Regions from separate parts of the Parabacteroides sp. AF39-10AC genome, predicted to be linked through region 1. Evidence: riboswitches for the same ligand, from Rfam matches in the RefSeq annotation. Region 1 holds a riboswitch; each other region holds the start of a gene.
What was found. Region 1 has a riboswitch for cobalamin ahead of DW033_RS00025 (ABC transporter substrate-binding protein). Riboswitches for the same ligand answer to the same signal wherever they lie in the genome.
Positions count from the first base shown of each region.

Region 2: linked by a shared signal. The riboswitch ahead of DW033_RS02485 (sirohydrochlorin cobaltochelatase) and the one ahead of DW033_RS00025 (ABC transporter substrate-binding protein) in region 1 are both predicted to bind cobalamin.
Region 3: linked by a shared signal. The riboswitch ahead of DW033_RS09210 (Ig-like domain-containing protein) and the one ahead of DW033_RS00025 (ABC transporter substrate-binding protein) in region 1 are both predicted to bind cobalamin.
Region 4: linked by a shared signal. The riboswitch ahead of DW033_RS09230 (Ig-like domain-containing protein) and the one ahead of DW033_RS00025 (ABC transporter substrate-binding protein) in region 1 are both predicted to bind cobalamin.

Region 1 is NZ_QTLP01000001.1:1,825-9,895, reverse strand. Features, by position in the region: gene DW033_RS00040 (formate--tetrahydrofolate ligase) at 1-267, opposite strand, end outside; gene DW033_RS00035 (hypothetical protein) at 661-1,173, shown strand; gene DW033_RS00030 (precorrin-2 C(20)-methyltransferase) at 1,222-1,926, opposite strand; cobalamin riboswitch at 1,993-2,192, shown strand; gene DW033_RS00025 (ABC transporter substrate-binding protein) at 2,255-3,418, shown strand; gene DW033_RS00020 (iron ABC transporter permease) at 3,428-4,465, shown strand; gene DW033_RS00015 (ABC transporter ATP-binding protein) at 4,467-5,480, shown strand; partial or broken gene DW033_RS25255 (AraC family transcriptional regulator) at 5,667-5,765, shown strand; gene DW033_RS00010 (DUF4906 domain-containing protein) at 6,335-8,071, shown strand, end outside.
Region 2 is NZ_QTLP01000002.1:138,734-146,804, reverse strand. Features, by position in the region: gene DW033_RS02500 (aconitate hydratase) at 1-1,358, opposite strand, end outside; gene DW033_RS02495 (bifunctional aspartate transaminase/aspartate 4-decarboxylase) at 1,629-3,278, opposite strand; gene aspT (aspartate-alanine antiporter) at 3,291-4,988, opposite strand; cobalamin riboswitch at 5,075-5,272, shown strand; gene DW033_RS02485 (sirohydrochlorin cobaltochelatase) at 5,400-6,317, shown strand; gene DW033_RS02480 (TonB-dependent siderophore receptor) at 6,464-8,071, shown strand, end outside.
Region 3 is NZ_QTLP01000008.1:28,273-36,343, forward strand. Features, by position in the region: gene DW033_RS09205 (DUF5074 domain-containing protein) at 1-2,767, opposite strand, end outside; gene DW033_RS09210 (Ig-like domain-containing protein) at 2,782-4,449, opposite strand; cobalamin riboswitch at 4,649-4,853, opposite strand; gene DW033_RS09220 (PHP domain-containing protein) at 5,192-6,235, opposite strand; gene DW033_RS09225 (DUF5074 domain-containing protein) at 6,384-8,071, opposite strand, start outside.
Region 4 is NZ_QTLP01000008.1:38,197-46,267, reverse strand. Features, by position in the region: gene DW033_RS09255 (TonB-dependent receptor) at 1-1,214, shown strand, start outside; gene DW033_RS09250 (DUF4374 domain-containing protein) at 1,278-2,693, shown strand; gene DW033_RS09245 (alpha/beta hydrolase) at 2,703-3,533, shown strand; gene DW033_RS09240 (PepSY domain-containing protein) at 3,530-4,633, shown strand; gene fldA (flavodoxin FldA) at 4,748-5,257, opposite strand; cobalamin riboswitch at 5,428-5,632, shown strand; gene DW033_RS09230 (Ig-like domain-containing protein) at 5,839-7,506, shown strand; gene DW033_RS09225 (DUF5074 domain-containing protein) at 7,524-8,071, shown strand, end outside.

The DNA.
Region 1 (8,071 bases):
CACCGCTTTCTTCCCTATTTTATTCAGACCTAAAGCCAGACCGATCGAAACCGTAGTCTTTCCGATTCCCGCTTTAGTGGGAGTGATAGCGGTCACTAAAATTAAATTATGCTGGTCCATTTGCTTTTTATCGATCAAATGGATAGGAACCTTGGCAATATACCTGCCATAATTTTGTACTTCCTCACGAGGGATACCTAACGTTGTCGCAACTTCCTTAATTTTACGCAAGTCTGTTTCTCTTGCTATCTCAATGTCCGATTTCATGTGCTTTATGTAAGTTTATATAGTTTGAACAAAGTAAATCTAATTTATTATAATAACAAAATGATACGGAACAAGGTTTTCCCCCTTTATGGAATAATAAGATTGTGTTATTTTGATATTTTTGTGCGAAGATGGCGATGATCTTGCTTTTTGTGATAGCTGTTAGGCTTGAAATTAAACTTTTTGTAAAGTGAACTTTGCAAAAATCATACGTTTTGCTTGTCGCACTCTTAAAGAATTATAAAATAGTCTTTAAAATTATCCATCTATGATAATTTGATTAATTTTGTGGTGTCGCAACGATAAAAAGAAAGATAAAATGATTTGAGTGTGATAAATTGAAACAGATAAGAGATTAATAACATTAGCAATATAATATGTAAATTTAAGGTTATGTCAACAGTAAGATTTAGTCAGGTTACATTTGCTACTAAATCGTGGGTAGCAGAAGCATGGGAAAAGATGGTAGTGGAATTGTTTAGCGGCCGTGTCGTAGCGGAAGTCAAACAATTGGATGAAGTATGTGAATCAAAGTGGGAAGTAGAATTGAAGAAGCTTCAAAACGAGGTTCATTCTTTATGTCATCATGCGATCCATCAATTGCTCCCGATAGCCGGCTCTTATCAACAGGCATTACTGGATGACGTTGCCCAAGCCTATACGGTATACGCTCCGGAAGAAGCAGAGTCTATCTTCAACCGGGGAAACCAAGCGATCGAGGATATCAAAGGACATGTATCGGGTATTCGCTACAACGCTTGTAAAATGCGTGAGGCGAACCGTAAAGTAAGCGAGTTGGAAGATATGCACGCAAAAGCGATCATGTATCATAATTCAGTGAAACCTTATATGGATACACTTCGTTTCCATATCGATCAGCTTAAGCATATATTGCATGTAGCGTAATAAGATGGGCTGTCCGGGTTTGGTTACTCTCCGGGCAGCCTTCTTCTTTTAGCGAGGTTGGATAATCAGTAGGGAGAAATAGGGGAAATCCTTGGAATGTATAGTGGTGATATCAGTAGTATAATATTCTTTTCCTGTTCCAACATTCTCGAAATAATGAAAAACCGCCTTATCCGCATACTGCCGGATACAAGTATGAATAGCCTCTTGGCAACCCGGTAATTTCATGATGACGATGATCATTCCATTTTCTATTTTTGCCGAAAGTTCATCGAACGACGCAGTCCCGGGGATTACGTTAATTTGCTCCTCTTGTTTTACGATATGTATCCCGGCCAAGGCACCTGCCGCTATAAATGCCGGAATTCCTGCGATTCGATCGACCGGGATTCCTGCTTCCTCGAATTTATCGTATACATATTGTATAGATGAATAAAAACCAGCGTCTCCCTCGGCGACGATCACGATTTGTTTTCCTTTCAAATATTCAGCTTGGGCATCCAGAAACAATTCGTTATAAGCGTTTAACGCATCTGTCCGTTCCTTACTCATTGGCAAAATAAACGGATGGATCAAGGATTCGTCTACCTCAATAGCTTTCAATATATCCGTCGCCCGAGATATGATTCCATGCTTGCCTTGTGTAGCAGGACAATAGATAATATCAGCCTTTTGTAATGTTTTAAGCCCTTTCAGCGTAATTAATTCCGGATCACCGGGACCTAATGAGACGAAGTGAATAGGATGATTCATGTGTATCTGTTTTTATTTGAAACGCAAAAGTCCTTAAAATTGCGGATGTATACAAATATTCTTACTACTTTTGTCGCTGTAATAGGCTCCGCTTATCTCTTTTTCCGGGAGGCGGATTAAAAGGGAACCGGGTGAGAATCCCGGACAGACCACGCTGCTGTGAACTTCTAAACATTCGGACAATACCTTGGCCACTGGTTTCGTAATCGGGAAGGCGTCCAGAATGGAAGTAAGTCAGAAGACCTGCCGGTTCATAAATAAATGTTGCTGTCCCGTGGAGCAGGACGAGAGTAACTGTCAATGATCAACTGTCAATTAAACAAGGATTATGAATAAGTTTATAGCGGGTGGATGCTTGCTTTTATCGGTATTGACTTTATCATGTACTTCAGGTATCCGTGAAAAAGGAGAAATAGGGAAGACGGCTTCCGTAGAGCAATCCGCATTCTCGCAAGAGCAGGTTAAGCCTTTATACGCCCAAGGATTCAAGCTTACCTATGCGGATCAATATGTCTTGGCTGATATTCAAGATCCTCAAAACGAGGAAAGCACCACGTTTCATTATGCGTTCGTAAAAAGAGGTTCGAAACCCACGGGGATTCCCGTTGATTATACGATGATAGAGCTTCCCATCCGAAGCGTTATCTGTATGACTTCCCTGCAATTATCGAATTTTATTAAATTGGGTGCTTTGGATAAGGTCGTTGGGATTACCAGTACACGGCATTTGTTCAATAAAGAGATGAACGAACGCCTGAAAGAAGGTAAAACCGCAAAGATCGGTATAGAGGGAAATTTCGATAACGAGGTTATCATGAGTATGAATCCTGATTTGATCCTTGTATCGCCATTCAAGCGGGGAGGCTATGAGACGCTGAAAGACGTGGGTATCCCCTTGATTCCCCATTTGGGTTATAAGGAGACTACGCCATTGGGACAAGCTGAATGGATCAAGTTCATAGGCTTGTTGTTAGGGGTAGAGAAAGAGGGCAATGAGCGTTTTGCCGCCATTGAGAAGAGGTATAATGAATTAAAGGAACTTACGGCGGATGGCAAGGTTAAAAAACGTCCGATCGTTTTTAGTGGCGAGTTACGGGGTGGAAACTGGTATGCCGTAGGAGGAAAGAGTTTCTTGGCACAGCTTTTCAAGGATGCCGGCGCTGATTATTTCTTGAAAGACGATGAGCGATCCGGTGGTGTTACATTAGACTTCGAGACGGTCTATAACCAAGCGGACGATGCTGATTACTGGCGTATCGTGAATAGTTTCCCGGGAACGTTTAGCTATGAGGCATTGAAAGAGCAAGATCCTCGTTATGCGGATTTCCGTGCGTTCCGGGAGAAAGGGATTATCTATTGTAATATGAAGAACACGCCGTTTTATGAGAGTATGCCGACAGAACCGGAGATCGTCCTAGCGGATTTGCTTCATATCTTTCATCCGGATTTATTACCGGATCATGAGCCGGTCTATTATTCTCGACTTAAATAAGGAACACTGATGAGACATTCAAATACCCTATGGATGCTGGCGATTGTCACGGCTATTTTTGTTCTAATCTTTTTGAATTTGGTGTTGGGGTCAGTCTCTATTCCTCTTCAATCGGTTTGGCATATTATCTGGAATTCAGGAAATGAGCCTATTACATGGCAGAATATTATCTGGAAATCCCGACTACCACAGGCATTGACAGCGTTGGTAGCGGGAGCAGGCTTATCCATCAGCGGCTTACAGATGCAAACCGTTTTCCGTAATCCATTGGCCGGACCTTCGGTCTTAGGTATCAGTTCGGGAGCGAGCATGGGTGTCGCTTTTGTGGTGTTGTTAAGCGGTAGTTTAGGGGGCGTTGCCTTGAGTAAACTTGGTTTTATGGGGGAGATCGCCTTATCGATAGCGGCCGTGATCGGTTCCTTATCCGTGATGGCGCTGATCGTGTATGTTTCCCAAAAGGTAAAAGGAAATGTCACGTTGTTGATTATCGGTGTGATGATCGGTTACGTGGCAAACGCCGTGATCGGTGTACTTAAATTCTTTAGCGTCGAGGAGGATATCCGTGCATACGTGATTTGGGGATTGGGTAGTTTCGCCCGTGTTTCCGGTAATCAGATGACGTTGTTCGTGATTCTTATGACAATCTTGATCCCTCTCTCGTTCCTGCTTATCAAGACCATGAACTTGATGCTTCTTGGGGATAGCTACGCACGCAATTTGGGACTTAATATCAAGCGGGCCCGTTTGTTGGTTATCACCTCGGCCGGGGTCCTTACGGCGATTGTCACGGCTTATTGCGGACCTATTATCTTCTTGGGGCTAGCCGTTCCGCATTTATGCCGGGCCATATTTCAAACTTCCGACCATCGGATTTTAATGCCTGCGGTCTTATTCGCAGGTGCGGCGTTGGCGTTGATCTGTAATTTGATCGCCCGTATGCCGGGGTTCGAGGGAGCGTTACCTGTCAACTCGGTAACCGCTTTAGTAGGTGCTCCTGTAGTGGCTTCGGTATTATTTAGAAAACGAAAGAATGAATTGAACGAGTAAGATGAAACAAGATACGATTCATATTAACGGACTTTCGATCGGTTACCATTCTAAGAGTAGTACAAAGCTGGTAGCTAAAGGTATACACTCTACGATCTATAGTGGTGAATTAACCTGTTTGCTGGGTGCTAACGGGGTGGGGAAGTCTACTTTATTGCGCACGTTATCGGCTTTCCAACCTAAATTAGATGGGGAAATATTGGTCCTAGGAAAAGATATAGATGCTTATTCCGATAAGGAATTGAGCACCACGATCGGTGTCGTGCTGACCGATAAATGTGAGATCCGGAATATGTTGGTACGGGAATTGGTCGGGATGGGACGTAGCCCGTATACCGGCTTCTGGGGCAAGTTGAGCAAGGATGATAAGCGGATCGTGGAAGAATCCATCGCCCTTGTCCGCATTGAGGAACTAGCATCCCGCATGGTCCATACCTTATCGGATGGAGAACGCCAGAAAGTGATGATCGCTAAGGCGCTCGCTCAGGAGACTCCGGTTATTTACTTGGATGAACCTACCGCATTCCTTGATTTTCCCAGCAAGGTAGAGATTATGCAATTACTCCATCATCTAACCCGGAAAACGAATAAGACGATATTTATGTCCACTCACGATTTGGAGCTGGCTCTCCAGATATCGGATAAGATCTGGTTAATGGACAAAGCGAATGGTATCTCTACCGGTACCCCCGAGGATTTGGCATTGAGTGGTCATCTAAGCAATTTCTTCGCCCGGAAAGGGATTGTTTTCGATAAGGATACCGGATTATTCCGTATAGATAATCAATTCTCCCGACAGATCCGCCTCGTTGGACATGGCCAGAAATACGCTATGGTGCGTAAAGCGCTCCAGCGAAACGGAATTTTGGCGAATCGGGAAGTGGAATCGAATATCTGGATTGAGACTGGCGATTTAAAGACCACCCACTTTATCATCCATGAGACTTCCGGCGGTACCTATATCACCCAAACGATAGAAGAATTACTTGCCTATTTTGATACTGAAAAATCATAACTATGAAATTTTCAATTCATAACTATGTTTTTCTTCATTCATAGTTATGAATTTTTTCCATTCAAATCCATTGTTTTAAAGTAAGCTAGCTTCGTCGGCTTTCCTGTAATTGCTTGAAAGATACATACAACTTTAATTCCACCATTCCTGTCACTTCTACGGCTGTGTGGAGTACAGGTGTTGTATAAGCATACGAAATCACTGATTACAGACAATATAAAACTCCTACTTGATTATTGTGAGCGGTTCTATGACCGTCAATTCGAAACGCGGGAGAATGTGAATCAATTCAACGTCATGTAACAATATGAAGTTTGCATGTATGGATCTTTACACGGTTCTTCCGTCGGGAATCGTGCTAGCTCGTGCGTGCCTTTCCGGACAGTAAGTCCTAAATGTTAAATGAGTAGTGAGATGTAAAGAGACAAACGGTAAAAAAAACGATAATGTAAAATGAATCGAAAAATAGAAGTGATTGAGAATAAAGAAGTAGGGAGAAAAAAAATGTCTCTTTCTTACGTAGAAAGAGACAACTTTCAGAATGACGGATAAATATCCGTTTTCGGGTGTAAAAGTAGCTCAAATTGCTGATAAAGGCAAGGAGAGTGCTTAAATCTTTTATCAAAATTTAAAAAGACAAACAATAGTGAGCCGTCGAGCGTGACGTGCCTTGTCCTATTAACATTTCCAAGGGATTGAAAAACAGCGGATAAAGAGCGATTTCTCTTTATTGTCTCTTTCTACGTAAGAAAGAGACAGCGTGTTTGAAGCAAAAAAATGTGAAATGTAGTAGTGAAAAAGCACGTGCAGGTATGGAGGTCATAGGAATAAAATTACAAAAAGCAGTATTGATCATGATGTCAATAGTATGGATGTTAGGAATGTCAAGTTGCGAGGATCGTCTCGATACGCCCCGTCCATCTACGGGTGGAGGCAAGACGGTGGAGGTATCCTTATGCGTGGGTATCGCCGACGAGGTGGATGCCGGCTCTTTGGAGGCTGGACCACCCACGACTAAGGTCATAGGGAGCGGTGGAAAGGCAGGCTTCGACGTGCGGTTGGTCCCCGCCAGCCGTACCAAGGCTGGGGGAGACGATGCTTTGGCTACCGTCAAGCCGGATAAACTTTACGGCTTGGAGGTCTGGCAATATGATACGAACGGTAATTTCAAGTCGGGGAAAGGGCTAAGCATTGGAGATGTAGAGATCGGTTCCTCATTCACGGTAACCTTGGATGCCTTGACCGATTGCCAATTGGTGATAATCGCCCGAGGCAAAAAAAATTCCACCTACACAGTCGGATCCCTTAGCGGGAAAAGTCTTTCCGAGGTACAGGGCACGACTGCCACCGCTTCCGCTATCGAGGGCATAACCGCCAGTGCCTACGAAACGGATAAGTCTGTAATCAACGCTATGCCATACATCTTGCACCTTCCGAAAGTGAAGGTCGTGAACGACGGCGGTGCTTACAAGATTCAAAGTCCTGACGGTACGGATATCCGTATCCTCCTTCGCCGGTTAGCTACCCGGTTGACACTGAATTGGAAGAATTTCCCTCAGAAAACCGGCTATGAGTTAGAGCAAGTCTTGCTCCAATCCATTCCCGTGGAGTATAAGTTGTTGAGACCAGAGAATACGGATACCTATCCCTCTCTATTGGATCAATACGCCACTATACAAGTAGAGAACGTATCGGACGAAGGGCGTTATTCCTGCTGGATCCCTTCCTTGGTACGTGGGGAGAGCACGGCCGCCACCTCCGATTATTATCGTACGAAAGCAAACGCCCCCAAGGGTAGCGCTTACGCCACGTTCATCTCCCGTTTCGTAACGGGAGGCGGTGGCGATAGCCAAAAGAAACTAAAGTACCGGGTCTATCTGGGTGGTAGTGTGAGCAAGGAATTCAACTTACTCGATAATACGAACTATATATATAATGTAACGATGTCGCATACTAAGCTCCCTGTGGACGACCGACGCGTCACGATCATCGACCCGATCCCAGCCTCTAGCAATAATGACAATCTGGTGCCTACGGCCAACTGTTTCATGGTGGTACCGGGTGGGGCTTTTTGCTTCAATCCCTATAAATATACGGTGAATGGTGTAACCGTAGATAATACCGTGATGCAGGGGACGGATTGGTGCGATGTCAGTGGCGAGATGATCTCGACTCCCATCAAATCAGTGAAGGTACTCTGGCAAACCTTGGAGGATGGTGATCTTGGCGATCCGGTACTTGGAGTCGTGAATAGTAGCGAAGACCATACGAATATCGTAGAGCTAAGGAACGGCTCCAGTCTCACGGATGCCCGTATCTATTGCCGTGTGGCCCCGAACACGAGCGGGGGCAGCGGAGTAATCGCCGCTTACGATGATGAGAACGGGACGGGTAATATCCTTTGGAGCTGGCATGTTTGGGTAACAGACTACGCTCCGTCTGCCATAGGGACGGAGACCGTATTGGAAAAGAATAAGAGAAAGTTCGTCCTAACGAATGGCACTACCACTACGCAGCCTCTCATGGATCGTAGCCTGGGGGCTTACGAAGGCTATGTGCAAGTTCCCGGAACTACTTTAGAGATGTCCCGT
Region 2 (8,071 bases), on a different contig from region 1:
TTAGCGAAGTTACGATTGAATGAAGTAACGATCGAATTCTTACGGGTATTATCATCCGTATGACGTTTCCATTGTCCGATACAAGGACCACAGGCATTCGCCATAATGGTTGCGCCAATCCGTTCAAAATCACCGATAATACCATCTCTTTCCGCCGTATAGCGGATTTGCTCGGAACCCGGGTTGATGATCAAGGGTGCCGCTACCGGTATTTTATCCTCATAAGCTTGGCGAGCAATGGATGCCGCACGGCTTAGATCTTGATAAGAAGAGTTGGTACAGGAACCGATTAATCCGACCTCCATCTTTCGGGGATAGCCATTCGCTTTTACTTTTGCGGCAAACTCCGAGATAGGCGTAGCTGCATCCGGCGTGAACGGACCGTTGATATGCGGCTCCAATTCGGAAAGGTTAATAACGATTACACGATCGTAAAACTTATCTGGCTCGGCACGAACGTCCATATCCGCTTCCAGATATTCACCGATAGCTTCGGCCCAGCTCGCTACCTCGTCACGTCCCGTGGCACGAAGATATTGAGCCATTGTATTATCGAATGGAAATAAGGAAGTCGTCGCTCCTACCTCGGCACCCATATTACAGATCGTAGCTTTTCCGGTCGCTGAGATTGAGGCGGTGCCCGGACCAAAATATTCGATGATAGCGTTCGTTCCACCTTTTACGGTTAAGATGCCCGCTAGCTTAAGAATCACGTCCTTCGGCGAGGCCCAACCATTCAAATTACCAGTTAACTTAACACCAATTAGTTTCGGCATCTTCAGTTCCCATTCCATTCCGGTCATGACATCCACGGCGTCGGCTCCTCCTACTCCGATAGCGACCATTCCAAGTCCTCCGGCATTCGGGGTATGTGAATCAGTTCCTACCATCATACCGCCGGGAAACGCATAATTTTCCAATACCACTTGATGGATAATGCCTGCTCCGGGTTTCCAAAAACCGATTCCATATTTATCGGAGACCGATTTCAAGAAATCATAGACCTCGCTATTGCTTTTGGTAGCCGTATCGATATCCGTCTTGGCTCCCATATTCGCTTGGATCAAATGGTCGCAATGCACGGTAGCCGGTACTGCGGATTTTTCTTTTCCGGCGTTCATGAATTGTAAAAGCGCCATCTGAGCGGTGGCATCTTGCATAGCCACACGGTCGGGACGGAAATTCACATAATCCTCACCTCTTTTGAAAAGGCGAGTCGAGCTTTCATCGTATAGATGCGCATATAAGATTTTCTCGGCCAAGGTCATCGGGCGACCACCGATACGTTCGCGGGCTGTGTCCACTCTTCTGGGGAAATTTGCATAGAAATTTCTAAGCATGTCAATGTCGTACACCATATTCATATTCGTTTTTTATTGTAAGCCTTTTCGCAAATATATTTATCTATAACCAGCTAAAATGTAATAAATAAGACATCTGCCAATGAGTCTTTGTTTTTATTATCAACAAATATATAATATAATGAAATACAATTTGTTCGATAATTTCTATGAGGTTATAGAGGTTATTTATAATCTCCCGGATAACTTAGAAAAACGGGCTAATCGCACGTTTATTAATAAAACGTACCATTAGCCCGTTTTGTTCAAGCCTTGGAGCTGTTTTTTCTACTTATCGAGACTTTCTTTCCATCTTTGGGCATAACTATGCAAAATAGATGCGATACCCTCTCCGATCCGGACATAATCTTCCCGTTTAAGGTTGGCTAAAGATGCGCGGATAGACCACTCGGGAGCATCAAAACCTCCTCCGTTCAGTAAAACCAAGGAAGTTTCCTGTGCCAGACGGAAAACGACATCCAGAGGTTCGTAATTCTTTTTTAGATATTCCACGAAATCATCCCCATAGAATTTCTTAGCCCAGACAAGCATATCGATCTCACTATAATATCCCGCACGCAAAGGGTCGTCTAATAAGGTGAATCCGGTGCTTTCCCACAATGTGTGTAAACGCTCGTGGATCATATCCTGCATCCTTTTCTTATAGGTATTTTCCGCATCTAATAGAGCGAAAGACGCAAACAGAGACATTTGTGTTTGCTGTGGCAAGGAAAGACCGGCCGTATGATTCAAGGCTACTTGACGGCTATCGGCTACCATACGATCAATAAAGCGGATATCCTCGGGATGTAAGGATAGACTGCTATATCGTTTTTTTAGAAGCTCCTGTTTATCTCTTGGCAATTCACGGATCATTCGGTCGTAAATATTATCTTGATGTAAAGCGATTACCGCCAATCTCCATCCGGTTGCCCCGAAATATTTGGAGAAAGAGTAGACACATAACGTATTCTTTGGTAATTCGGCCATCATCGAGCGAAAATGCGGAATAAATGTCGCATACACATCATCCGTAATAATCATGAGGTTGGGATTGTCGTTCCGTACGATCTCAACGATCCTATTCATCAATGCTTTTGTCAATCCGTATGAAGGCGGGTTGCTCGGGTTTGTTATGAAAGCGGCTTTCACGCTAGGATCTTTCAGGACATCTAAATCTTTTTCTTGATATTGCCACGTGTGATAGCCGTCTTTTGTCATCTTCAAGGCTTTTATCTCTATGACATTAAAAAGATAACGAGCCTGTTCCGGAATCTCTATATAAGGAGTGAATACCGGAGCGAAGAGAACGATGTTGTCTCCCTTATTCAACAAGAAATTCTGCTGCAAGGAATCGAAGATATAACACATGGCGGCAGTTCCACCCTCGGTAGCGAAAAGGTCGAATATTCCCTCAGGGGGCTGGTTATCACATAATTCTTGGTCTAAATAATCCCGCACGAGCATTTCTGTATATTTCAAGATACGATCGGGAACCGGATATTGATCACCAATGACACCTTCCGCCCATTCATATACAAGCTCATTCTCATCTACACCTTTTTCCGTGACCAGATATTCATAGGTACCCTTCAATAAAGTAGCGCCGGGAGATTGCGCATGTTTCTTTAGGAACTGTACGAAGCGAGACGCGATCCTTTTCCGGTTGGGAATCCCTGCGGCTCCGGCCATCTCATCTGCCAATTCGGTTTCCCGCTGGCATTCCTCCAAGGCGAACTGCCCTAATAGGAAGAACGCCTCCCGTGGAACCGTACTGATCCAGTTTGGATTTCCCCTTCCGGCGTTCAGCATGATGTGCGTACTTTTACGAGCGCTTTCATCCGCTAACTCTATCAAGATGTTCTTTAGCTCGAAAGGGCTAATCTCCGACATCTTTTTCTCATATTCTCTCGTGATCTGTATTTTCTTCTTTTCCATACATTATATATATTACATGATTAGTACGATAACGACACCCCAGATAATTAATAAAGTATTACCTACCGCATAGGTAACGGTATAGCCCAAGGCTGGAGTCTCACTTCCTACGGCATCTTCCACCGCTCCCAACGCTGCGGTTGTCGTACGTGAGCCTGCCGTACAACCTAAAGTGATAGCCGGATGGAACTTAAAAACGTAACGTCCCATCAGAATACCGATGATAAGCGGGATAGATGTCGCTAAAGCGCCGATAATAAATAAACTTATACCGACTTCCTTCAATCCGGTCACGAAACTGGGACCCGCCGTGATACCGACTACGGCGATAAACATATTCAATCCCAAATTATTTAATATCCAGATGGAGGGTTCCGGAATACGCCCGAACGTCGGATGCTTAGAACGAAGCCATCCAAAGATGAGTCCGGCTATCAAAGCACCTCCACTCGTACTTAGGCTGATCGGGACACCCCCGAAATGAATTGCGAGCGAACCTAAAATTCCCCCTAAGAAAATACCGATACCCACGAAAATCAAATCGGTCTGATTGGTTGGGCGATCGGGATATCCCAAAGCCGTAGCCGCTTTATTTACCTCTGATTTCATGCCTACCAATTCCAGCATATCACCGGAATCTATTACCGTAGCGGCCAAGACCGGGATATTGATACCCGCACGCCTTATGGACTTGATGCTAACACCATGCATGAACGATTGATTGCGTAGATAGGAAATCTTTTTCCCCACGTATTCCTTATGGATCACTAGTACGGGTAACGTCTCCGCCGGAAAATCGAGCAATTCAATGTCGTTGACCTCGTCGCCAATCCAATTCTCCTCTCCGATCACGAATTCCCGGCGGCCACTTAGAACAACCTCATTTCCGGTATGTAAAACCAAATCCGGTTTAACATCGGTCACTACATTATTAATACGGACACGCTCCACGAACAAATGCCGTCCCAATTGGTCCAGATATTCCTCCAACTGCTTTACGCTTTTACCCTCCTTGAACCATTCATTACTAATCTTATAGGCCCGGAAAGTTACCGGACGGGCGGCAGGCATAAAGCCCGGTTGCTCGCTCTCGTCGTTATTTCCCATTTTAGCCTCTAGTTCTTTACACGCTTTTTTCACGTAGTCGAGTCCTCCTAAAAGACGTGGCCCGATATCACTCACCAACCATGCGGACCCTGCCGTACCGAAAATATAAGTTACCGCATAGGCCACGGGCATCACGTTGACCATAGCGCTTTTATCCGTATCGCTAATATTCATCTGTCCGATCGTATCTTCGGCAACTCCTAATACCGCCGACATCGTCTGGGAGCCCGCCAATAATCCTGCGGCCTCGCCTGCGTTATATCCCATAAGTTTCGCTAACAAAAAAGGAGCGATCAAACAAAATATACACATGACGGCGGCGAAAAGCATTTGAGGAAGACCTTCCTTTTTCAATCCCCGGAAGAACTGTGGCCCAACGCTATATCCTACAGCGAAGAGGAACATCAAGAAAAAGACGGACTTTAACGGTCCGCTTATATCGATTTTTAATTGCCCGATCAATACACCGACCAATAATACGCTGGTAACCGTTCCCAGCGTGAACTTCTTTATCTTAAACTTGCCAATCCAGAAACCGAGAGCTAAGGTTATGAAAATAGCTAGCTCCGGATAATGTTGAAGTAAATTAGTTATCCATTCCATATCTATTTATTTGATGTTAAACAAAAAAGATGCTATTGGAACAGGGATTATTTGAAAGATGTTGTTACATTTCGGGATTATTTATATAAATTTGCGACCGCTTAGGTGATAGAGTTTGTCTACCGACAACTCTATAAAAGGGAATCCGGTTAGAATCCGGAACAGTGCCCGCTACTGTGAAGCTCTTGAAAAGGAAAGCGTTCTGCTATGCCACTGTCTTAAGAAAGATGGGAAGGTTGCTTTCCGAGCCAGTCAGGAAACCTGCCAAGCGAAGTAATGATTAATTCCTCCCGGGGTCAGGAGTAATTAAGAGGATAGAAATATCACCTATATCTAAAAGATGTTGGAGACGTAATAATACGTTGTCTCCGTGGGATTGATATGTAATCTAATTATTAATATATTCATATGATGAGGAAACACTTACTATCTTTCTTCCTGCTGGTCATCAGCCTAGTTTGTCGTGCGCACGATGGCGAGAATTTTGTAGCATCCGATTTATTCGCCTCTTTACAACCGGGCGATAAGGCCGCTTTATTGATGGTACATTTTGGAACGACCCATGATGATACCCGTGCCTTGACAATCGATGCGATCAATCAAAAAGCGAAAGAAGCTTTCAAGGATGTTGAGTTGCGTGAGGCATGGACTTCTCGCATTGTAATGCGCCGCTTAAAAGCTCGTGGCGTAGAGAAACTGAACCCGATCGAGGCCTTGGAAAAGTTAAAGACTGATGGTTATACACATGTCTTGATCCAATCCACGAATATAATCGAAGGTATCGAGATGGAATCCTTACGTAAGGATGTTGCCACCATGAAATCTTCTTTCAAGGAGATTCGTATCGGTAATCCTTTATTGTATACACCGGAGGATTATGAGGCGGTAATCGTCGCTATCACAAAAAATGGGGCGAAAGAAGGCGCTACTTTATTGGTAGGCCATGGCACTTATACACCGGCGACGGCCCAATATGCCATGTTGGATTATATGTTGAAGGAGAAGGGATTCAAGGATTATTCCGTAGGAACCATCGAGGGCTATCCTTCTTTTGATACGATGGTAGCCCAAGTAAAGGCCAATGGAACGAAAAAAGTCTTGTTGATGCCATTTATGTTTGTCGCCGGAGACCATGCGAAAAACGATATCGCCGGTGATTGGAAAGAGGAATTGGAAAAGAAAGGCTACGAGGTAAGCGTATTTATGGAAGGTCTGGGACAGAATCCGGATATCCAGAAGATCTTCATCGAACATGCCCGTTTCATGGCTAAACATAAGATGATCGATATCGTTGATAAGAAGAAAGCTTATGCGGTAGAGAAGGACTAAAAAAGTTCTCCAAATCTATGTTTTATTCCTTTCGGAAGAAAAAGTAATTCCTTCCGAAAGAAACTAAATTTTCATTCGAAGGAAAATGGAATTTCTTTCGAAAGGGATTTCACATGCATACAATAAACAGTTATAATGCTAAATATATGAAAAGAGTTTTGACAATCTTACCGTTGACAGCCTTATGTATCAGTACGATGCAGGCACAACACAAGAATGAGTACACGAATTTCGCCGATACGACATTCAATATTCAAGAAGTCGTAGCGACCGCCGCACGCAAGCCACGTCCACAAATCACGAAGTTGGACGTACCTATGAAATATCTTCCTATTTCAATTAATAGCATTACGGCGAGTAGTTTGGAGTTGCGAGGTATCCGTAATATCCAAGATGCGGTACGCTTTATGCCGGGCGTACGATTCCAGACATCTTATGGCGCATTTCAACAATTGTCGATCCGTGGTTTCGATCATTCTATCATGATGATAGACGGTATCCGCGATGAACGTTCGGCAATAAACAACTCTTATCCCGTACCCGATCTATCCTGTATCGAGTCTATTGAATTATTAAAGGGACCGGCTTCTGTACTTTACGGACATTCAGCCGTAGGTGGAACCTTGAATATCGTTCGTAAATCCCCGTCAGAGAAACAGAGCGTTAATGCTCGATTGGCCTACGGTAGTTACGAGAATAAAGAGGCGACACTTGGCATGGGCGGTAAATTGGTCGGTCCGGTCAATTATTACGCCAATGTCAACTTTTCCGATCAAGAGGGCTGGCGTGATAATGGCAACCGTCGCTTTTCCGGTTATCTGGCATTGCAAGCTAAAATGACGGAACGTGACATATTAGATGTTCGCGGAGGTTTTAACCGCGACTTCTATGGGACGGAGATCGGTCTTCCCGATTTAATGGCAAATGATGTATATAATGTGCAAACAGGACAGTTATATCTCCATAAAAATGAGATGCTACCGGGACTTGACCGTGAGGCTCGCTACAATAACGAGTCCGACTTTATGAAGAATCACGCATGGAACGTATCGACGCAATACACACATACTTTTTGGAACGGCGCGAAACTAACAGATCGCCTTTCTTACAATAACGACGATATCAACTATTTTGGGACGGAAGCCCTCGACTATCTCGAAAGTGATGATCCGATCTATGATCATTATTATATGAAAAACGGCCAGAAAAAATATATCTGTTTGGACAGTGTATATCTTTCTTTCCCGCTTCGCTTCTCCCATATAGCCAAGACGGTAGCCAATACGCTCGAGCTAAGCGGTAAATTCAGGACGGGTGAGATAAAGCATACGTATATGGGAGGTTACTCTTTCGTCGCCTTGAATCGTACCAGCTATTCGGGCTATAATTTAGGAGATGATGTTCAGGGTCCCGGCCTTTATTCGCATGTATCCGTTTATGATCCGCATAGCATGGGATATATGACCAGTAAATTCTCGAAAGCAACGGTTACGCATCATTATTCCAACAGCCTTTATCTTCAAGATATGGTTGAGTTCAACGAGCAATGGAAGGTATTAGCCGCTCTACGTTACGACTTTTTCCGTTATATGTCCGCCAGCGCTACAACTCCTACCGGACGACGTGAGTATGAGGAACATTCAAGCTTCAATATGATAAAGAATAAGGCGTTGACTTATCGTTTCGGAGCGGTCTATCTGCCCCATCCGAATACATCCATTTATGCTTCTTTCGCTTCTTTCTTCAAACCGATC
Region 3 (8,071 bases), on a different contig from region 1:
ACAATGAACTTTTTTCCAATTCGAACTTAGTTAAATCATTTGCACTACACAGAAGACAAGAGATTTCACTCGTTTCCCCTGTCTGCGAGTCCTGGACTGTCGCTATAAGTGTTCCTGTCCCTTGAGTATCATCATAACAGTTCAAAACTAAATTCTCACCGTCAAAACTGTCAAATCCCCAACGATCCGCTAAATCTCCTTCAACTCTAGCATCTATAATATCAATATAATCAGGCTTAGCTGGTTTAAAAACAACAGGAATTTCCAAAAACCACTCTCCGGCACCATCATTATAATTATATTTTACAGTCTTATTTTTAAAGGCCGCACCTTCATACTCAAACGAACAAGAAAGTTGACACGAAGCTAAAGCATCACTGCCCGCAGCTGAAACAGTAATAGTCACTTCACCACTACCCTTTGCTTGTATCACTCCTGCATTACTAACAGAAAAAACAGTTTCATCACTAGAAGACCATTTCAAATCCTTCGAACTGGCATTGTCCGGCCTAACAATAGCGGAAAGCTGTAGCTTGTCATTCAGGTTCATCGTTATGACATCTTCTGGCAGCAACTCTCCTGAAGATGCGAATCGCAATTCTATTTTTTCGACAGGTATAAATGTTTCTACCGTTACCTTACGTTTAGTTACAGACAAAGTTTCTCCGGTTATTTCCGATTTAATTGTCGCAATAATTTCAGCGACACCAGCAGAATGAGCAGTAACATTCGCATAATATGCCGTTCCTTCCACCGTTACGATATTTTCATCGGATGAAGTCCACTCTATCTTTTCTCCTAATTCTATTCTATTATCTACAGGAGTCAGCACTCTTTCTTTTGTTTCTCCAACATATAATTCTACAGAAGATTCCTTTAATGTCATTGCTGGACGCTTGACAGTAACAGAACATTTCGCAGAAAGTGTCGGGCGTATCTTACTCTTCGCTGTAATTATCGCAGTACCATAAGTGACACCAATGACAGTACCATCTTCCGAAACCCTCACAATTTCAGGATGAGAACTACTCCATTCTATTGTCTCTTCCGCTAATCCTGTAACAGCCAATGTTAAAGTTTTTTCTTTTCCTTCCAGTGTCACCTCTTTTTCATTAAACTCAAAAGGAGCTACTGTTGAAGTTGTCAACTTTACGACAACTTGTTTATTTACGATCTTACCATTTGAGTTAAACTCAAAATTAAGTTGAATTTCTTTCACTTCTTGGATACTCTCCACGATCGGAGCAATAGTCAACGTGTTATTTATCACCTCCGCACTAATTAGTTCCGGATTCGGATTCACAATCGTAGTAACAACCGCTGAAATCATATTATCACCATCTTCTATAATCTCATCCATTGATTTACTATACTTCGTATTTTCAGCGGAAAACGTAATTTCGCTAGGTAAACCGTCTGTGATTGTCGGAGCCATGTTATCCGGGAACACAGGCAAAGCAGGGAACCAATAATTCACTTTCTCATAAGGATAGCGACCTACCATTGTTCCGTTCGTATCCCCTCTTCCGTCTGTTTTAATTACCGCTAATTCATGTTCCGGGTTTAAGAATTCATGATAAAGGAAACAATACATATTATCATCCACCGGATCAATACGGAATCCCGTACCATAAAGACGCCAATCTCCTTTATCTAGCTTTGTAAAGTCGAATACTTGATAAAAAGAATCCTTATCTATGTCATAACAGAAAATCTTATATCCCGTGAACCAACTACCGGAGCCTTGTCCTTTCCAATAGATCTTATTCTCTTTCGTACTGGCACAGAAACCATCGGCGGTCCATGCATACCAAGAGTTGGGAATCTCCTCAATACCATCCGTTGTTGGTATATCTACCTTTTGCGTTGTTAACGTATATGGATTCACTTTCCACATATAAGGCATTGTCGCTCCGGTACCAGTTAACTCGAATGTCACGCTAGCCCATAAATTACCATCTTTAGAAAGCACGATAGAGCCCAAGCCATGATTACTATCCTCCTCGGGCTTCAATATCATATTGATAACTTTATCTTCTTTCGGATCGATCACCAACAATCCTTTCGTTTGATGTACCGCAAATACATATTTTCCAACACGGATCATGGTTCCAATCTGTGAATGATACAAATCGCTGGAAGAAATTCCCGTCGTTCCTCCGATTGCGCTGGCCTCGATAGACATCTGGTTTTCATCATATTTTCCGGTCTTTTCATCGTATCCTGTATGAAAAACATAAATACCATTACTCGTTCCGATATAACCTTTCGTCAGATCCACTCCTAAAAAAGAACGTCCATCAGCTCCTGCGCTGTTGATCGTCTGAAATTCCTTCTTCACTTGCATCGTTTTCGCGTCAATTACCGCTAAGCGACTTCCCTCTACAGATGCCGCACCATCTTTTGATTGCTTGGACACGATATACAACAAATCCCCATAAATCGTACCGAACTGGCTCGTACATCCCAATTCATGTCCCGGATTCTCTCTTTGGAACGCGTTATATGTCCAAGTCCCATCATCCGACAGGAAGTTCACCGAACTGTTTTGGTGCCCGTACCAATCTTCGTTTACGATAAAGGTACCTTTCGTGTAATCCACGCTTTCATTGGATCGAAGCATCGAGGCTCGTGCCTGCGAACCGGGTAATTCAGGTAATTGCAATTTCTGTTTCTCTATCGGATTCAGATCCCGCGAACCGGTTTGGCCTACTACCAACAGAGCCGATAGCAAACAGACCATACTTAAGTAAAGTGTTCGTCTCATGTTAATAAATTTAATTATTGAGTAATATGAATTTTAAATGTCTTTTTATCGCCATCCTTTTCGCCTATCAGTAGATAATTCCCGGATGGAAGAGATATTGGATGAAGTTCCTCCCGAACTTGAATCACAAAACGTTCCAACATTTTCCCGTTTATCTGCATTAAATAGATTTGATATCCGGCTAAATGCTCAAAGCGCAACGCTCCATTCTGATAGGAAACCTTTGGGATAACGGGAGCCATAGTCTCATTGCTCACCGGATCAGAAGATTTTTCTACCATATAGGTATCGATCACGTCCAAGCCATTCATGACTTGGATCTCTATCCGATAAGCGTCATCCCTCCCTAGGTTCTTCAGTGGGACGGATATAGTGCCGGAAGTAGCCCGTAAGCCTTTCGTCAGTAGTTCAGTAATGATATTGCCTTCCGCATCCGCTACGTAAGTGCCTATCTTTTTATAACTTCCATTCTCATATCTGTAGACACGAACCTCATAGGAGGTGGCTTCCTCCACTTTAGGGAATGAGATAACCGCCCCGGTCCCTTCAAAATCGATCTCAGGAGTAACCGTCTCCGTTACCGTCACCTCGCAAACAGCGGTATATCCGCCATCTACCGATCGGGCTGTTATTTTCACCACACCGGGCTTGGCACCTGTTACGACCCCATCTTCTACCGTTGCTATACCTGTATCGGAACTACTCCAAGTAACCTGCTTATTATCAGCGTTTACAGGAGAGATACTAGCTGCAAGGATTGCATTTGCTCCTGCTTGTAAACGCAAAGAAGACTTATTGAGAGAAATGGATGTTACGTGTATCACCGGGATCTCGGGTTCATCCCCTCCACCTCCAGAGGGTATTGTCGCTGCGACAAAGACATCTCCGGGCTGAGTTCCTTCTGATGTATTCATATTTCCATTCCAACTCCACGCATCCCAACAACCATCCGTCAATACACGGCTTGTAGCACCTAAACCTGAATAACTAAAATTCGAGGTTTGACTACTTCTCACAAAATAACTCCAATAACCATAATACCAACCGGCTTGCCAATGAATGCCATTGCTACAACTCCAATGGTCATAGTCATAAGATGGATATCCATATCTTTCCGCATTTATCGGGTGATAGATAACCCCGGTTTGTACGCCTTGTCGAATAGCCGCCGCTACGTCCCCCGCCGGATTTTCAGGAAAACCAGTCTGCCCCAACAAAGGATTCGTAATGGGAGGTTCAAATTTGAAAGCATTATTCGGTTCATTCTTGGCCACATCCAAATCATATCGGACGTCCAGATTATCCCCATATCCAATACCATCGATCGTATAACCCATCCAACCCGTATATTGGGTTAATAAAAGAAGTTTCTGATCGGCCTTCGCTATCGCCACGATCATATCGTGTCCGGTAGCCTCGCCATCCCAGCGATATCCCCAAACCATAGCATCCGGTCGATTCCCATCATGCCATTCGATCACTAAAGCGGCTCTCTTGCTGCCGCTTCCTACCCAAAACTGGATGTCGTCAAAAGAAAAGCTGGCGTCAGCCCTTAACTGGGACTTTGTTTTCGCCAGCACATTCGGAGCCGAGGGATGTGGTTGCCCTTGAACCAATCCTTGCGCCGAAAGACCTACTACACACAAAGCCATTACAAAGAAAAGAGATAGAATTTTTCTCATAAGCTTTTATATTAAATGTAAAACTCCAAAAAACGATCAAGAGGGAATATAAAAGAAAGATCAAATAATCATGAATATTTCCATAGTCCGGGAGGTACTAAGTCACGATTCACCCGATCAATCCTTCATGTAAAGCAATATTCACTTCGTATATTTCCCCTTTTTGAATCCTACGCTAAACCCCGGTAGCGTAAAATCGCGGCGGTTATCCGGCATTGGCAGGTCTTCTGACTTACTCCACTTTAGAACTTCCTTCCCGTTCCTTCCGGAAACAGTGGCAATGAGTTGATGTCTAAAGCTTTTTTGGAGCTTACAGCAGCGGGACTGTCCAGGTTTCTCACCTGATTCCCTTTTAATCGCCGTACCCTGAATAAAGTAGGCGAACCAATACGGCAGCAAATTTATAAAAAACAATTCAAAATATACACAATATTATTAAATGCTTTTTTTTGACTATACTGCATATTGTATAAATTAAAAAATAAGGACGAGGGAAATACCGACTACTATCCATAAAAAATGCGGTTACTATCAATAGTAATCCGATTTAATATAGATACCCACATGATCAGTTCGGATGAAAACAGGGGAGATCGATGAGCGTGCTACCGCCAGAGGATTGTCGGAAGCACTAGAGAAATTACGGATCGAAAAGTTTAGCCCTTCCGAGAAATTTATATCTAGTTGTAGAGACGTAATATGCCGCATTAGGGCCCGGTCTCTGAGCTGGATGAAAATTGACTCATACCGAAAAATCATCGAAATAAATCGATAGGTTCTTATTCCTGCCGATAAAACAGTTTTTCATTATCCAACTATTTTCCTTAGGATTCATCATTATAATCGTTTTTCTTTCCGGGAGCAGGTATAAATTGTTTTCGCAATATATAATGAAAGGAATATCAGATATATTGGTTACCTCCAAACACGTATTCCTCATTCGCTTAACCCGGATACAGGCCTTGACCAATGGGGCCAAGTATTTTTCTTCTCCCGCGATTTTCCCATCGAATAACGCGGCCGTACGACCGGCGAACAATGCCTCCCGTATCCCTTTCTCACTTCTTTCTTCCGAGAATACCAGCGTCAGGGGACGTAGTCCTTTCCTGTATATCCCGGAAAGAACACAATGAGCGTCGCTACTTGCCATAAACGCTTTCTTAAAACCGGAACACCATTCTAATGCAATCGGGTAAAAGTCCTTGTAAGACATGACTTCTATACCATCGATCATGTTCTCTTGAATCAGTTTTTCATGTATGGGATATAAAGTGGCCTTATGATTCGGCCAGCCGGGATGATTCCACACAATAAATGCCCCTTGCCTTTTTGCCTCGGCAATAGATTCCACAGGATTTTCTTTCTCCATAAGATTGACATCTTGTACAAACAAGGCGTTTAGGTGTCCCAAGGGCTTGGAACGTGTTATTTCCGCTCCGGGAATCACGATAAAGTCCATGTCGTCAGCGGCTTTTTTAGCGATTTTGTAAGATTCGTTTAAATCTCCTTTCAAAATAACCTTGTTGATCCGGTGCTCGATATGGTCAGTAATCGCTATCGCATCCAATCCCTCCTGCCAAGCCTCATATATCCGGGCATCGGGCCATACCAAGCCGTCGGAGAATACCGTATGGGTATGAAAGTCACATTTTAACGTCTCGTAATTACTGAATCCCGGAATCTCGATCCGGTCTCTTATAAACAAGTGATCGATATGCGTTAGCTCGTAAACATCCTCTTCCTCAGAGGTTTCGTCCGGCAATGCGGGAACTATGAATCTTTTCATGCTTAAAATTGCTCAATAACGGGGTACTAAGATAGAAATAAACAACAAAATTTTCTCATAAGCTAATTAATTTAAAATGTCATTCATATCACATTGTTATAACGATAGGAAGGAGAGCCTTTTGACTCTCCTTCACCTTGTTTCGATATTACTTGATTACGAACTTCCTCGTTATCCGATCATTGCCATTGATGGCAGTGATGATATAAGATCCTTTGGAAAAACTCATCAAACGGCTCTCATTCAAATCGGTCACCTCAAAAGCATCCAATACCGTACCGTTGAATCCTACGATATAGCAACGATAGCCTTCCAGATTATTCAAATGCAGATAGCCGGCGTAATAATAGATACGGGCCTCACCCGCACCTATCGTCTCATTGCTGACCGTCCCGGAAGAGGTAGAGAACGGTTCACTATAGAATGTGCCTACCACCTCTTTCTTTCCGTCTTTCTCTTTAACAGCCGTAATTTTCACGATATAATCAGAATCTTCATCCAAATCCCGCAAGGATATAGCGATCTTATCCGGAGTACCTAAACGCAGATCGCTTCGCAAGCTGGTGAGGATATTCCCGTCCGCATCCATCGTGTAAACACCAAACAATACGGGAACCTCATTCACATATTTGTATACGGAGACCTCATAGAAGGTAGCCTCTGGCACTTTCGGGAAGGTCAGCGTAGCCGTGGAATCAGCGGCCTCAACCACAGGTTTATCCAAGTCTGGGTCGGTTACCGTAACCTCGCAAGTGGCCGTATAACCACCGTCATCCGTTGTTACGGTTATCGTAACGACACCGGCAATTCCGGCGGTAACCGTACCATCGTCGGCTACAGAAGCAACAGTAATATCCGAGCTACTCCATGACACGGATTTATTTTCCGCATTTGAAGGAGTGACAATCGCAGCTAAAACAGCCGTCTCGCCCTTATCTAAAGACAAAGAAGAAGCATTTAAAGAAACCCCTGTAACTGAAGAGGAAGGAGCCTCCGTAACCGGAACTACCGTGACATCACAATAGGCAGGAATATCTCCGTAATTCGTATATACCCAAATGCGAGTAGAACCTCCTGAAATAGCGATCACTACACCGTCCACAACGGTAGCGATCTCCTTATTATCACTTTTCCAATAAACTGTTTGATCCACTTCTTCCGGATTCTCTACGGTTGGTTTTACTTTAACTGTCGGAGTTAACGTTATCGTACGACCTAGTTCTATCGTAGCTTGATTCTTATTCAACGTTACAGTATCTATATCACATACGACATGGACTAAACAAGAATCGACAAACTTGCCATTTTCCATATTCGCATAGACCCAAGTAGAGCCCGCCTTTTCTCCACGAATACGTCCATCATAATAAATATATAATATATCTTCATCAGCGGCCGTTATATCGGGCATTGTCTGAGATGCGTCATCAGGCGCATAAATCCATTCTAAGCGACCAGACTTCGAGATATCGATTGTCATCTCATGCTGTTTTAATTCAAAAGATTCCACATGGATTGAATCAACGATTATTACGCAAGTATCGGTTATTCCTCCGTATTTTGAAGTAACGACGACATTTGATTTACCCGGACGAACGAAAGAAACCTTGCCATCGCTAGACACGCGCACGGGGCTCATACTGGTAGACTTCCATGTCAGTTCTTGGAATGTAGCATCCCCCGGATTAATAGTTGCGGTCAATTGAGCGAAAGTGTTCGGTTTCTGGCAAATCGTATCTTTATCCAATTGGATGCTCGTTACAGGAATCTCAACCGCAACTTTACAAGTCGCTTTTACATCCGCACCACTTAACGGAGACACCGTAATGATTGCCT
Region 4 (8,071 bases), on a different contig from region 1:
AGAACATGACGAACAATGTAGATACCTCTTCCTATGAATATAATTGGCGTGGCGAGATGCGTCCGCTCCGGATGCCCGGTGAGCAATCTTATCAGAACACCCGGTCGGATAATAATAACTGGAACGGAACCTTAACAGCTAACTACCGTATCGGTAAGGCGCATACGTTCACGTTCAATCACGTGATCAACGCGTTCCGGCGTTCGAATCAGTCTCTTTTGAACGAGGACTCGGAAGCGAACGCTATCCCGAAGGAAACCCGTAAAAATATCAGCGGTCTTTCGTATCGCTTGATGCCGACGGAACATTGGAACTTGTCTGTGTTCGGTAAATATTACAACCAGTTTATCGCGGGGCCTGTCGCTACTTCCTCGGCTCAAGATGACTATATACGTACGACCAATTCGGTAAGCGCGATGGGATATGGGGCCGCGGGAACTTACTTTATCTTGAAAAGCTTGCAAGCGAAATTGTCCTATGAGAAAGCCTATCGCCTGCCGACCAATGAGGAGATGTTTGGCGATGAGGACCTTGAGACCGGCGATATTTCCTTGAGACCGGAGAACAGCGATAACGTGAATCTGAATTTAAGCTACAACGAGACATTCGGTAAGCATTCCGTATATGTGGAAGGCGGATTGATCTACCGAAATACGAAAGATTATATCCAACGGAATATATCGGATTTGAGCGGCGGTAAATATGGCGCTACCTATGTGAATCATGGTCGTGTAGAGACCAAGGGTTACAATATCTCGGTTCGCTACGGTTTCGCTAACTGGGTAAGCGTAGGAGGAAACTTTACGCAGATGAATGTAAGGGATAACGTGAAGACGGTTACCAGCGGGACGAACCAAGAGAGCTTGACATATGGCGCACGTATGCCGAATCTTCCTTATCAGTTTGCCAACTCGGATGTGACCTTCTACTGGCGTAATTTGTGGAAGAAAGGCAATACGCTAAGTGTCACTTACGATAATTTATATATGCATAGTTTCCCGCTGTATTCGGAGGCAGTAGGCAGTGAATCCGAATTTGTGGTACCAACTCAATTCTCGCATAACCTGACACTCTCTTATGGTATACAGAACGGGCGTTACAATATCTCTTTCGAGTGCAGGAATCTCACGAACGAGAAATTATACGATAACTTCAGCTTGCAGAAGGCTGGCAGGGCTTTCTATGGTAAGGTGAGGGTTTATTTCGGTAATTAATTTAAAGTGTGACTATCTTTTATTTATCAATAATTAATTCAAAACATAATAGATTAAAACAACATGAAGAAGAATTATTTAATGACAGGTCTTGCCGCCGCGTTATTGGTTGGGGGGGTATTTACTTCTTGTAGTGACGACGATCCTGTAAACCCGGATAACGGAGGCAACGGGAATGGAAATGGCGGAGGATCGACCTCGGAGGCGGTTTCGAGCTATGTAGTTGCCGCTTCTGTCGGTGACGCGAATTACTTGTTGACAGCCGATACGCTGGGTGATGGCTCTATCTCCGCTAAAAACAACGGACTCACTACGGAAAGCGGTACGCAATGGATCTTCTATAAGGATAAATATTTGTATCGTTTGGTTTACAATCAAGGAAATGCCGGTGTTACTTCTTCATACGTACTGAATACGGAAGGCAAGGTTAAGGAGCGTGATAATACTTACGAGATCAAGCGGTTTACTTCTTATGGTATCTACGGTGACTATATCATTACATCTTCTACCGGTGATCTGGGTGAGGAATATGCGGACGAGAATGGTTATCTGCCTAAAGGTTTCTTGCTCTCTTATCTGGATGTGGCCAAAGAGACGTTTACGACAAACACGAATACGATCTTGTCGGAGAATTATTTGGGAAATGGCGAGTTTGTTACGTTAGCGGGTATTCTCCAAGCGAACGGCCGGATCTATTCCGCGGCTATCCCGATGGGATTGAGTAAGTACGGCGTGAAAGCGGAGGGAGGTAAATATGTTAAATACCCGGAGCTGGTAAAGACTGAATCCGGAGGAAGCGGTAGTGGCGCTTACGAAAAAGGGGAATTGCAATGGACGCAATATCCGAACGAGGCTTGGGTCGCTATTTATGCGAACGAGAAATTCGAGAACCCGAAACTGATAAAGACGGATAAGATCAGTTATGCTTGCGGACGTAACCGTTCTCAATACTACCAGACCATTTGGACGGCAGACAACGGCGATGTGTATGTGTTCTCGCCCAGCTATGCCAAGACGATGACCGCGGAGGTACAGAAAACGACTTTGCCGGCCGGTGTAGTTCGTATTAAGGCTAACGCGGAGGGGTTTGATCCTGATTATTATTGTAATTTGGAGGCACAGACGGGTGGTAAGGCATTCTTGCGTTGTTGGCATATCACGGAAGATTATTTCTTGTTGTTGATGTATGATCGTCCGTTGACTGAATCCGGATTCGCCGCGAAAGAGTTGGCTATTTATAAAGGAGAGGATAAGAGTCTTACTTACGTGAAGGGGCTGCCTTCCACGGATGTTATTTCCGGATTTGGCAATACTCCGTTCTCGGAGGATGGTATCGCTTATATGGCGGTTACGACTACCGATGGAAGTCAACCTGCCGTGTATCGTATCGATCCGAAGACAGCTACCGCAACAAAAGGTCTTACCGTTGAGGCAGAGCAAATCAGTGGTGTAGGTAAATTGACTGCCGCTCAAGAGTAATAAGCAAGTATGAGTCGGACTCACATTCTTTTAATATTCCTCCTGCTCCCGCTAACCCTGCGGAGCCAGGAGGATATTTGTATAGGAAAGGAACTGGTTTTGTACTCTACCGTATTGCAAGAAGACCGGAGTTATTGGATACACCTGCCGGAGCATTATAATATGGATACGAAACAACGCTATCCGGTTGTTTACCTGCTAGATGGAGATTCTTTCTTTCATTCGCTGGTAGGCATAAGGAAAACGTTGGCATCCGGTAGAGGTAAATATCTACCTCCCTGTATTATTGTCGGGGTATTAAATACGGATCGGACACGTGATTTTACGCCTACCGCTTCAGCCGCCGGACGGGATGGTAAAATCTCCATAGATGCGATTCCGCAAGGAGGGGGAAGTGAGGCTTTCAGTAAGTTTCTTACGGAAGAACTTCGCCCTGCTATCGATAGTGCCTATCGCACGAACGGCTGGAATATGCTTATCGGTCATTCGTATGCGGGGCTTTTCACCTTGAATACGTTTCTTCGTCATACGGAATTATTTGATACCTATCTAGCGGTCGACCCTAGTTTGTGGTGGGATCAGGGGCGGTTGGTCCGGGAGGCGGAGGCTTTGGTTGCAGGCCGGGATTTTAAAGGGAAAAGCCTGTATATCGGTGTCGCGTCTAAAAAAAGGACGGACCGGGTGGACATTCATCTTGACAAAGTGAGTTATCTTCTTTCGGAGCTTTTACCGCAAGCGGAGAACCTGCGTTTCTTTAGTAAATCATTTCCCGACGAGAACCATGGAACGGTAGCGGTTCCGGGTATATATGACGGGATTAAACAATTATTCGGAAAATGAGAAAATTCTTTGCGAAAGTACATTTATGGCTATCGATACCTTTTGGCATTATTATTGCGATTGTCTGCCTGACCGGGGCGATTCTCGTCTTTGAGACAGAGATATTAGAATTAGGCTACCCTTCCCGTTATTTTGTAAAGGAAGTAAAAGGGGAACCTCTCTCGCCTGCCGCCTTGATAGAATCGGCGCGCCAACAATTACCCGATTCGGTTCGAATAAACGGTATTCGGGTATCGTCTGACCCGAGACGAACTTATCAACTGGTATTACCGGGGAAAAAGGCCGCGGGTTTTATTGATCCCTACACCGGGGAGGTGACCGGGATGGATGACGGACAAGGTTTTTTCCTGAAAATGATGCGTCTTCATCGTTGGTTACTTGATGAGTATAAACGGGATGGAAGTTTTTCTTGGGGAAAATCAATAGTTGGCTATGCGACTTTGGTCTTGGCGATTATTATTATGAGTGGAATTGTTATCTGGTATCCCCGTAATAAAAAAGTATTGAGAAACCGGTTGAAAGTAAAGACCAAGGCTGGTTGGTTCCGTTTCTTCTATGATTTACATGTCTCCGGGGGATTCTATGCGGCATCGCTCCTGCTTATCTTAGCGTTAACCGGATTAACATGGTCGTTTGGCTGGTATCGAAATGCCTTTTATAGTGTCTTCGGTATTAGTGCAAACCCGCCTCAAGCGCATCATGCTCCAGCTTCTTCCGGCGCGAGGAAACCTGCGAAGAAAAAGACGGATTACACACAATGGGCTGAGGTGTTATCGGCATTGAAAAGCCATTATCCGGACTTTAACTCAATCACGATCCAAGATGGCTCCGCTACGGTTTCTACGGCCCGTTATGGAAATACAAGAGGAAGCGACCGTTACTCCTTTGATCCTGCAACGGGTGAGATTACGGAAGTCCAATTATATAAAGATCTCCCGAAATCGGGGAAGATAAGAGGATGGATTTATTCCGTACACGTCGGCTCGTGGGGGGGAATGACTACCCGTATATTGACTTGCTTAGTTTCCTTGTTGGGGACGATCTTCGCGATAACCGGCTATTATTTTTGGATAAAGAAACAATTCAGGAAACTGAGATGAAAAGAAAGAGGTATGTTTGAGCCACATACCTCTTCATAAATCTAAACCAATCTAGTTGAATACGCAAACGTTGCAATATTAAGGTTAAACAGTTATGTATGTAAAAGTGTGCGTCTATTCAATTCCTTCTTTCCTTATAGATGCCAACCACTGGTCGATCCGCCCTTCCGTTTGATCGTCCTCGTTCATTTCATCCAGAGGAAGTCCGACGAACATACCGTTTATGCAGGCGGTGGAACTGTCAAATGAATATCCCGAAGCATCTACAGCGCCAATGAATTTGCAACCTGTATTTCGCAGGTCGGAATAGATCGTGCCGATGGCGTCACAGAAAGTGTCGCTAAAAGAGGCTGAGTCTCCGCAACCGAATAATGCGACGGTTTTCTCACTTAAGTCCAGCTTTTTCAGTTTCCCTAGATAACTATCCCAATCATCTTGCAAATCTCCGGCGCCCCAAGTGGAACAGCCTAATAACAAGATTTCATAAGGCGCCACATCAGCGGGAGAAGCGTTAGATACGTCATGAATATCTTTGTCTTCCACACCCAGCTTCTCCGCGATACGTTTCGCGATCCCTTCCGTCGTTCCTGTAGACGAGCCGTAGAATATTCCTATAGTCTTCATTTCTATTTGTTTTTATAGTTTGATAACGAAAGCAAATATCCGATATCTTATTAGTCTCGGCAATACCTACAAATATGTATTTTGAGGGTCGCGAATACCCATGAATGATCAGTGATGGTTGGGGGAAGAAAGCATTTTGTGAATTTGTCGATAATTTGAATTGTTTTTTATAAATTTGCCAACGTATTGGTTCGCCTACTTTATTCAGGGTACGGCGATTAAAAGGGAATCAGGTGAGAAACCTGGACAGTCCCGCTGCTGTAAGCTCCAAAAAAGCTTTAGACATCAACTCATTGCCACTGTTTCCGGAAGGAACGGGAAGGAAGTTCTAAAGTGGAGTAAGTCAGAAGACCTGCCAATGCCGGATAACCGCCGCGATTTTACGCTACCGGGGTTTAGCGTATGATTCAAATATGGAATACAAAGAACATTGCTCTAAAGAGGTAATTTGGATAGGGTAAGTTATGCCGTAGTTCGTGGGGAACTATGGACGATTTATTTTGTGTTAGCCTGTTAAAGCCATGTCCTTTTATATCATTCAGTGTATTTGTTTTTTGGAGTTTTACATTAATATTATGCTTATGAGAAAGTTTTTATCTTTTTTCTTTGTAATGGCTTTTTACGTAGTGGGAGCCTATGCGCAGGTATTGGTTCAAGGTCAACCGCATCCTTTCGCAAGGAATATCTCAACAAAGCAGGAGTCTCAATTAAGAGCTGATGCCAGTTTTACTTTCGATGACATCCAATATTGGGTTGGTAATGGTAGCAATAAAGCCGCTTTAGTGATTGAATGGCATGATGGGAATCGCCCGGATGCCATGGTTTGGGGATATCGCTGGGATGGCGAGGCTACCGGACATGATATGATCGTGGCGATTGCTCAAGCAGATCCGCGATTGGTATTGCTCACCCAATACACCGGCTGGATGGGATATACGATCGATGGAATCGGGTATGGTGAGAGTATACTTAATATTTCTTATGATCTAGAGGGAGCGAAGTCTGAGCCTAAAAATGCGTTTAAATTTGAACCTCCTATCACAAATCCGCTGTTGGGACAAACTTCTCACCCTGAGCATCCGGCAGAGGATGTTGCGGCCGCCATTCGGCAAGGGGTTCAAACAGGAGTTATTTATCACCCGATAAATGCGGAAAGATATGGATATCCATCTTATGACTATGACTATTGGAGTTGTAGCAATGGCATTCATTGGCAAGCCGGTTGGTATTATGGTTATTGGAGTTATTTTGTGAGAAGTAGTCAAACCTCGAATTTTAGTTATTCTGGTTTAGGTGCGACAAGCCGTGTATTAACGGATGGTTGTTGGGATGTGTGGAGTTGGAATGGGAATATGAATACATCAGAAGGAACTCAGCCCGGGGATGTCTTTGTCGCTGCGACAATACCTTCTGGAGGTGGAGGGGATGAACCCGAGATCCCAGTGATACACGTAACATCCATTTCTCTCAATAAGTCTTCTTTGCGTTTACAAGCAGGAGCAAACGCAACCCTTGTAGCTGGTATCTCTCCTGTAAACGCTGATAATAAGCAGGTTACTTGGAGTAGTTCCGATACAGGCATAGCAACCGTAGAAGATGGGGTCGTAACAGGTGTCAAGCCCGGTGTGGTGAAAATAACAGCCCAATCGGTAGATGGCGGATATACCGCTGTTTGCGAGGTAACGATAACGGAAGTTGTTATTCCGGAAATAGATTTCAATGGTCTTGATGCTGTTTTAACTTTTCCGAAAGTAGAGGAAGCCACCTCTTATGAAGTTCGTGTTTATAGAAATGAGGATAGTGGTCATAAAAGAATCGCTACTTATGTAATCGATGCCGAAGGTAATATAATCACAGAATTAAGAGCGGTGAGCTTACAAGGCTCTTCTGGGAAAATTTTGGTTCCATTGAAAAATTTAGACATAGACGGTGTTTATACGATAGAGATACAGGTGCTGAATGGATTGGATATAATAGATACCTATACAGTAGAAAAAATATCGAATCCAGTAAGTAATGAATATTTATCCGCAAGTGGTAGTCGGGTAATTTATCAAAATGGGACATTGTCTTTGGAGCATTTGGATGGATATCATTTTTATTTAATGACAATGGAAGGAAAAATATTGAGAACCTTTATAGCTCGAGTTCCCCACGAACTTTATCCTATATCGCTTCCCTCCGGGAATTATCTGTTGACAGGAGAAAAGGATGGAGACCGGAAGGTCTTTAAATTCCGTATTAATTAATAATTAAATTCATTTACATGAAAAGAACACTTTACTTAAGTATGGTTTGCTTACTATCGGCCTTTTCGGCTGTGGGGCAAACCGGTTCGCGGGGGCTGAATCCGATAGAGAAGCAGAAACTGCAATTACCTGAACTTCCGGCTTCGCAAAGCCGAGTCACGCTACTACGTTCAAGTGAAAACGTAGATTATACACAGGGAGTCTTTATTTTGAACGAGGACTGGTTTGGTCATAACAACAGTACTATTAATTTTATGACTTCTTCTGGTGATTTCGCTTATAAGATTTTCCAGACAGCAAACCCTGGTAAAGAATTAGGTTGTACATCTCAGTTTGGTACTATTTTTGGAGATAATATGTTTATTACTTCTAAACAGCCAAAGGATGGTGGAGCCAGTATTGAAGGAGGTCGCTTGAATGTAGTGGATGCCAAGACAATGAAAGTGAAAGCTCAATTTACGGATATAGGCGGAGGCGATGGACGTGCTTTTTTAGGCGTGAATGACTCTGTTGGCTATATTGGCGCTTCAAACGGTATTTTTTTGTTTGATATAAAGAATTTGAC